Regions from separate parts of the Halomonas koreensis genome, predicted to be linked through region 2. Evidence: predicted binding sites of a transcription regulator. Region 2 holds the regulator's gene; the other holds the start of a gene.
The links. The regulator FliA, encoded in region 2, starts transcription of late flagellar genes. The targets are predictions, from matches to a motif close to CTAAAGTTNNNNNNNNNNCNGCCGATA.
Positions count from the first base shown of each region.

Region 1: QC818_RS06575 (flagellar protein FlaG) is a predicted target of FliA. The motif match lies at 1,922-1,948, and genes of this name have one in related genera.

Region 1 covers NZ_JARWAK010000004.1:146,931-150,327, forward strand. The annotation lists gene QC818_RS06565 (bifunctional diguanylate cyclase/phosphodiesterase) at 1-130, opposite strand, end outside; gene QC818_RS06570 (methyl-accepting chemotaxis protein) at 145-1,806, opposite strand; gene QC818_RS06575 (flagellar protein FlaG) at 1,995-2,354, shown strand; gene fliE (flagellar hook-basal body complex protein FliE) at 2,355-2,684, opposite strand; gene fliF (flagellar basal-body MS-ring/collar protein FliF) at 2,925-3,397, shown strand, end outside.
Region 2 covers NZ_JARWAK010000006.1:140,979-144,375, forward strand. The annotation lists gene QC818_RS08870 (OmpA/MotB family protein) at 1-274, opposite strand, end outside; gene QC818_RS08875 (motility protein A) at 267-1,082, opposite strand; gene QC818_RS08880 (RNA polymerase sigma factor FliA) at 1,184-1,888, opposite strand; gene QC818_RS08885 (flagellar protein FlhE) at 1,913-2,302, opposite strand; gene QC818_RS08890 (hypothetical protein) at 2,299-2,817, opposite strand; gene flhF (flagellar biosynthesis protein FlhF) at 2,814-3,397, opposite strand, start outside.

The DNA.
Region 1 (3,397 bases), on a different contig from region 2:
AGCCGGCATCGACGATGGGCTGGAAGAGCGGGGTGATCGCCTCCTCGCGCAGGATGCGATCCAGCTCGAGGGCCTCGTGATCGATCATGGTCTCCGGGGTCGGCTGCGCGTCGCGGGTGACCTCTGGCATGGCGTCGTCTCTCCTCAGGCGGGCAGGGCCTCCAGGCCCCGCGTGTCCCTTGCCTCGGCCTCGCCGGGCGCCTGGGCGCCCGGGGCGTCGACCGCGATCGCCGCCGGCCGGGCGCCGGCCTCCGGCAGACGGAAGCGGGCGGTGAAGTCGCGCATGCGTCCGGCCTCGTCCTCCAGGGCCTCGGCGGCGCGATTGGCCCGCTCGACCATGGCGGTGTTGCGTTGGGTGACGCTGCCCATCTGGTGCATCGCCTGGTTGACCTGGTCCAGGCCGCGGTGCTGCTCGGTCGCGGCCTGGGCGATGCGATCGATGCGCTCGCCGAGGCCGCGGGTGGCGTCGAGGATCGCGACCATGTCCTCGCTGGCCCGGTGGGACAGGCCGTTGCCGCGCTCGACGCTGGCCCGGGAAGCCTCGATGAGCTCGCGGATCTCGCGCGCCGCCTGGGCGCTGCGCGAGGCCAGCTGGCGGACCTCGCCGGCCACCACCGCGAAGCCGCGCCCGTGCTCGCCCGCCCGGGCGGCCTCCACCGAGGCATTGAGCGCCAGCAGGTTGGTCTGGAAGGCGATATCGTCGATCAGGCCGACGATCTCGCCGATGCGAGTCGATCGCTCGCGGATCTCGCCCATGGTCTCGACGAAGGCGCTCACGCCGTCGCTGCCCTGCCGGGCCTTGTCCGTGGCCTGGTCGGCCAGGGCGTTGGCCTCGCGCACATGGCCGGCGGTCTCGGCCACCGAGGCGGTCATCTCGTCCAGGCTGGAGGCGGTCTGCTCGAGGGACGCGGCCTGCTGCTGGGTGCGCGCCGCGAGCTCCTGGTTGCCCTCGCTCAGGCGAGCGGCGTTGTCGAGCACCCGGTCACCGCCGTCGCGCACCCGCTCCACGGTCTCCGCCAGCGCCCGGCGCATGCCATCCAGCTCGGCATAGAGCTGGCCGATCTCGTTGTCGCCGCGGCCCTCCACCGGGGTCGCCAGGTCGCCGTCGGCGAGGCGGCGGAAGTGGTCGATGATCCGCGACAGCGGCCGGATGACGTTGGCCCGCACGCCCCAGACCACCACCAGCACCAGCAGCAGCGCGCCCGCCAGGGCCGCGCCCAGGGCCAGGTTGAGCCAGTCCGCCATGGCGTTGAAGCGCCCGGCCAGGGCGTCGCCACGCTCGGCCGCCGCGGCGAAGAAGGCATCGGCCCCGTCCATGAAGGCCTGGCTCATGTCGGCCACCCGGGACTTGCCGGAGTCGTAGCCGCCCGGGTCCTCCTCCTCGAGCAGCATCAGCTGCAGCGACAGGCCGGTGCTGAACAGCGACTGGAAACGCGAGGTCAGGGCCTCCACCGCCTCCTGCTGGCCGTCGGCGACGGGCACCGCGCGGAAGCGCTCGAAGGCCGCCTTGGCCTCGTCCATGTAGGCCTGGGCCTGCTCGATGACCGGACCGGGGCGATCGAAGGAGGGCACGCGCAGCAGGTGGGCGGCGCGATCCATCGCGACCTGGGCCCGGAGGGTGGCGATATAGGCCTGGTGCAGGGCGCGGGATTGCTGCGCCTGGCGCTCGCGCAGGTCCGTGAAGGCGGCGTGGCCATGGTGGTTGGCGTAGAGCCCCAGGCCCCCGGTGCCCAGGATGATCGCCCCGAAGGCGATCAGTACCAGGCTCCAGCTGAGCCGGATGGTCAGTCGATCGAGAAGTCGCATCGGAGATCCTGTCGCTGATGGTCGGACGGCCGGCTACCGGCCTGACGCGGTGTTATATCAGCGCTTCATGACATTCCGATGGCGAGGCGGCAGACGACGCGGCCACGGGATCGGGCTAAAGCGACGCCGACATCGGCCGATAACCGGTAACGAATCGGACCATTGGCAGAACAAAAGGAATCGCGTCCATGACACCTTCCGTGAACGAGAGCGCCGCCGCCGCGTCTACCCCATCGACGGAGGCCACGCCGACGCGTCGCCGCGTGGAAACCGTCCTGGCGACCTGGGCGCCGGGAGAGGCGCCCGAGACCGCGGCCGAGCAGGCGCCGCAACGGGGCGAGCTGGTGGCGCCCGTCCAGCGCGTCAACGAGGTGATGCGCCCCTACGGCGTGGAGTTCGAGCTACAGGAGGACAGCTCGCGCCTGATCACGCGACTGGTGGACCGGGAGACCGGCGAGCTGATCCGCCAGATCCCCGCCGAGGAGGTACTGCGGGTGGCCGAGCGGCTGGAGGAGGTGCAGGGCCAGCTGATCCGCGAGGAGGCCTGATCAGACCTGCATGTTCATCACGTCCTTGTAGGCGGTGACCAGCCGGTTGCGGACCTGGACGCCCATCTCGGAGGCCACGCTGGCCTTCTGCATGTCGACCATCAGGTCGTCCAGCTCGACGCCCGGCTCGCCGGCCTGGAAGGCGCGCGCGGTGTCGCCGGCCTGCAGCTTGAGCTGGTTGATGCGCTGGATGGAGGCCTTGAGCTCGCCGGCGAAGCCGTCCTGGTCGCCGGCCACGGTGGACAGGCGCTGCCCGGCGGCGGCGTCGCCGGCCTGGGTGGCCAGGGACTGCATCTGGGCGAGGGCGGAAGCGAGGGCGGGCGCGCTCATTCGATGACCTCCGGGTCGTGATGATCTCAGTGAGCGTCAGGCTAGCAGCCCGGCCGGGGCCGCCATGCCGCCAATTGCCGACCAAAAGTCAGGCTTTTCTCACCTTTGGGTGGCACAGGGCTACGGATAATGGCCGTCATCACAGTTCCGCCCCACGGGGGCGGCGAATCGCGATAGACGGAACGCAGCGATGTCCTCATCCTTCAAGCCCGCGGCCAGCCGAGATGCCGGGAGGCGCTCATGAGCAGTGGCGCCACCGCCACCGGTTCGTCCTCCGGCAGGCCGCAAGCCTCCACATCCCCCTTCGCGCGGCTGACCCAGCAGCTGCGCGGCAGCCCCCTGGTCGCCCTGCTGATCGTCGGCGCCGCGGTGATCGCCGTGGTGATCGCGCTGCTGCTCTGGGCGGGCGGGTCCACCTACCGCGTGCTGTTCAGCAACCTCAGCGAGGCCGACGGCGGCCAGATCATCGCCGAGCTCGACAGCCAGCAGGTGCCCTACAAGTTCAGCCAGGGCGGCCAGGCCCTGATGGTGCCGGCCGACCGCGTCCATACCCTGCGCCTGCAGCTGGCCGCCCAGGGCCTGCCCCAGGGTGGCAATGTCGGCCTGGAACTGATGGAGAACCAGGCCTTCGGCATCAGCCAGTTCGCCGAGCAGGTCAACTACCAGCGCGGCCTCGAGGGCGAGCTGTCGCGCTCCATGGAATCCCTGGGGCC
Region 2 (3,397 bases):
TGACGCCGTCGATGCCGAGCCCCTGGAAGCGCGGCTGCAGGCCCTCGTGACGCGGCTTCAGCCCCTGGCCCACGGCCAGGGCCGCCTGGCGCGCCGGGGACGCGATCTCGTCCTCCCGATCCCCGGGCAGGCCGTAGCTGGCCATGGACAGCAGCAGCACGAACAGCGTGATCAGCAGCGTCAGCACGTCCAGGTAGCTCATCAGCCAGCTCTCGCCGTCGCCCTCTCCCTGGGCGGGCGGCGCGATCGCCTGGCGGGTGTCGTGATCAAGCACCCTGGCCGGCCTCCTCGTCGCGCGACACCGGCCGCTGGGGATCGCGGATCTCGTCGTGGTAGTTGGCGACGAAGGAGTTCAGGGTCTCCTCGATGAACGACGGCAGGCGCCGCTTGGTGATCAGCGAGATGCCCTCGAGCACCATGTTCATGGCGATCAGGCGCTCCTCGGTGCGGCGCTCGAGCTTCACGGCGATCGGCTTGAACACCAGGTTGGCCAGCAGGATCCCGTAGAAGGTGGTCAGCAGCGCCACCGCCATGCGCGGCCCGATGACGTTCAGGTCGCCGGCCTCCATCACCTCGAGCATGTTCACCAGCCCCACCAGGGTGCCGATCATGCCGAAGGCCGGGGCGTAGGTGGCCATGGTGCGGAAGATCTGCGCCTCGGCGTGCTCGCGGGCCTTGAGCCGAGCGATGCGCCAGCGCAGCAGGTCGAAGATCTCCTCTTCCTTGGTGTTGGCGATGACCAGCTGGATGCCGGTGCGCAGGAAGGGGTTGCGGGTCTGCTCCAGGGCCGCCTCCACGGCCCGCACGTCGCCCTTGAACCACAGCCGCGACATGTCCACCAGTTCCTTGATGTCGTCGCGGGTGTAGGTGTTCTCGCGGCGGAAGACCAGCCCCACCAGGCGCACCACCCGCACCACCTCCTTGAGCGGATAGCTGATGAAGGTGGCGGCCAGGGTGCCGGCCAGCACGATGGCCAGCCCCGGCAGGTTGACGAAGCTCTGCGGCGACTCGGCGGTGAACAGCAGCACGCTCGCCAGCAGCACGATGCTCGCCAGGATCCCGATCAGCGTGGACGGATTCATGTGGGCTCCCTGTCTCTAGGACGACGGACAATGAGTGGTCATCGGCGCGAAGGCCGAAAGCTTGAGGGATGGCCGGCGAGAGAGGACATCTCGCCCGCGCCTCAGGCGTCGCGCAGCTTGCCGCGCAGCCGCCCCACGGCCTGGCTGTGCAGCTGGCAGACCCGGGACTCGGTGACGCCGAGCACGGCGCCGATCTCCTTGAGGTTGAGCTCTTCCTGGTAGTAGAGGCCCATCAACAGCTTCTCGCGTTCGGGCAGGGCCTCGATGGCCGCCACCAGCCGGGCGCGCTGCTGCTGATCCACCAGCTGCGCGAAGGGCGTCTCGGGGGCACCGTCCTCGAGCATGCGCCCCTCGCCGCCCTCGGCCATCAGTTCCTCGAAGGGCAGCAGCTGGCCGCTGTTGGTGTCGCTGAGCAGCCGGCGATAGGCCTCCAGGTCCATGTCCAGGGCGGCGGCGATCTCGGTCTCCTCCGCCGGTCGCCCCAGCTCCTGTTCCAGGCGACGCGCCGCCTCGTCGGCGGCTCGGGCGTTGCGGCGCACGCTGCGCGGCAACCAGTCGCGGCTGCGCAGTTCGTCGAGCATGGCGCCGCGGATGCGCTGGCTGGCGAAGGTCGCGAAGCTCGCCCCCTGGGCGGCGTCGAAGCGCCCCAGGGCCTCCAGCAGGCCCACGGTGCCGGCCTGGATCAGGTCGTCCAGCTCGATGCTGGCCGGCAGGCGGACCTGCAGCGCCAGGGCCTGGCGACGCACCAGGGGCATGTAGTCATCCAGCAGCGTGTCCTGTTCGATCTTGCCTTGTGCGGTATACATACGTGCCTCGGCCTCTTGCGAGCCTCACCGATAATTGACGATCACCTGCAGCCCCTGGACGCGGACCGGGCCGGCGCCGTCCGGGGCGAAGCGGAAGCGCAGCGCCTCGCCGGCGGGCAGCCCCGCCAGAGCCCGGGTGCGCCCGCGCCGGGCGGGCAGCGTCACGCAGCCGGCCGGATGGCAGAGCCGGGCCCGCAGCGCGGCCCCGGCCGGCACCCGGTAGCGCCAGCGCACCTCGACGACGCGCCCGCCGGCCGCCGCCGGGGGCGGCGTCAGTGCCCGGCTCGGGGTTTCCCGGCCGGCCACGGCGGCCCGCACCCCGGGCGCCTCGGCGGCCCAGCTGCCCGACGCCGACGCCGGCGCGGCCAGCAGCCAGCCCAGCAGGGCCGCCCCCGCCATGGCGCCCCGCCTCATGCCATCACCAGCAGGTCGATGCCCAGGTAGCGGCCCGCCGCCTGGCGCAGGTTGTCGAGCAGGCCGAGGCGCGACATGCCGGGCGGGTGTACCGCCAGCAGCCGCCGCGGCCCGCCGGCGGCCGCCAGGCGGGCCAGCACCCCGAAGGCGCGGCGAAAGGCCTCGGCGTCGCCGCCGACCCACAGCGCCCAGCGCGGCTGCTGCTCGGCCAGGGCCGCCAGGTGGGGGCTCGACACGGCCAGCGGCACCACCTTCCAGCGCCGCGGGTCGCCCACCCAGCGGCGGCCGCGGCCGGCCCACTCCTCGAACAGCTCGGTCACCCGGGCCGCCTGCTCCGCCGAGGTGTCGGGCAGGCCGACCACCACCAGGGTCGTGGTCGGCGCCGGCTCGGCGGCGGGCGATTCCGGCGCCTCGACGGGGGCCTCGACCGGGGCCGCGGGCGCCGCGCCCTGGGTCGTCCGGCCTTCCCGCTCGGCCCAGGCGCGCAGCCCGGCCGCCTGATCCCCGGCGATCACCGCAGGCCCTCCAGGCCCGCGGCGCCGACGTGGCGGATGGCGTCACGGGCCATGAACAGGTACAGCAGGCCCTCCAGCAGGGCATGCTCGCGGCGCCGGCGGCGCCCGCCCGGCAGCGCCAGCAGCTCGCCGCGCAGCTCGTCGGCCTCGGCGTCCTCGGCCTGATCCAGGTGACAGGCGGCGGCGGCCAGGCCCGCGGCCAGCAGCTGGCGCACCTCGGCATCGGTGTCGTCCGGCAGCAGGGCCTGCAGCCGCTCCCAGGCGCGACGCACCTGGCGGGGCAGGGCCTCGCCATGCAGCCGGCCGAGCAGCAATGGCAGGGTGTCGGCGGCGGCGGTCAGCGGGGTCAGCCAATAGCGCTGCCCCAGGGCGCGGCCGCTCTCGGGATCGTCCAGGACCGCGACCCAGGCCATCAGCGGCTGTCGCGACGGCCCACCACGCTGCCCCGCGGGGCCCGCCTCCACCGGCAGGGCGGCGAAGCGCGCCCGGGCGGCCTGGCCGCGGAAGCGACAGCGGCGCTCCCCGGCGTGCTCGGCGAGCGCCGCCAGCTCGGACAGTGCACGGCGCTCGCCGGCGTGAT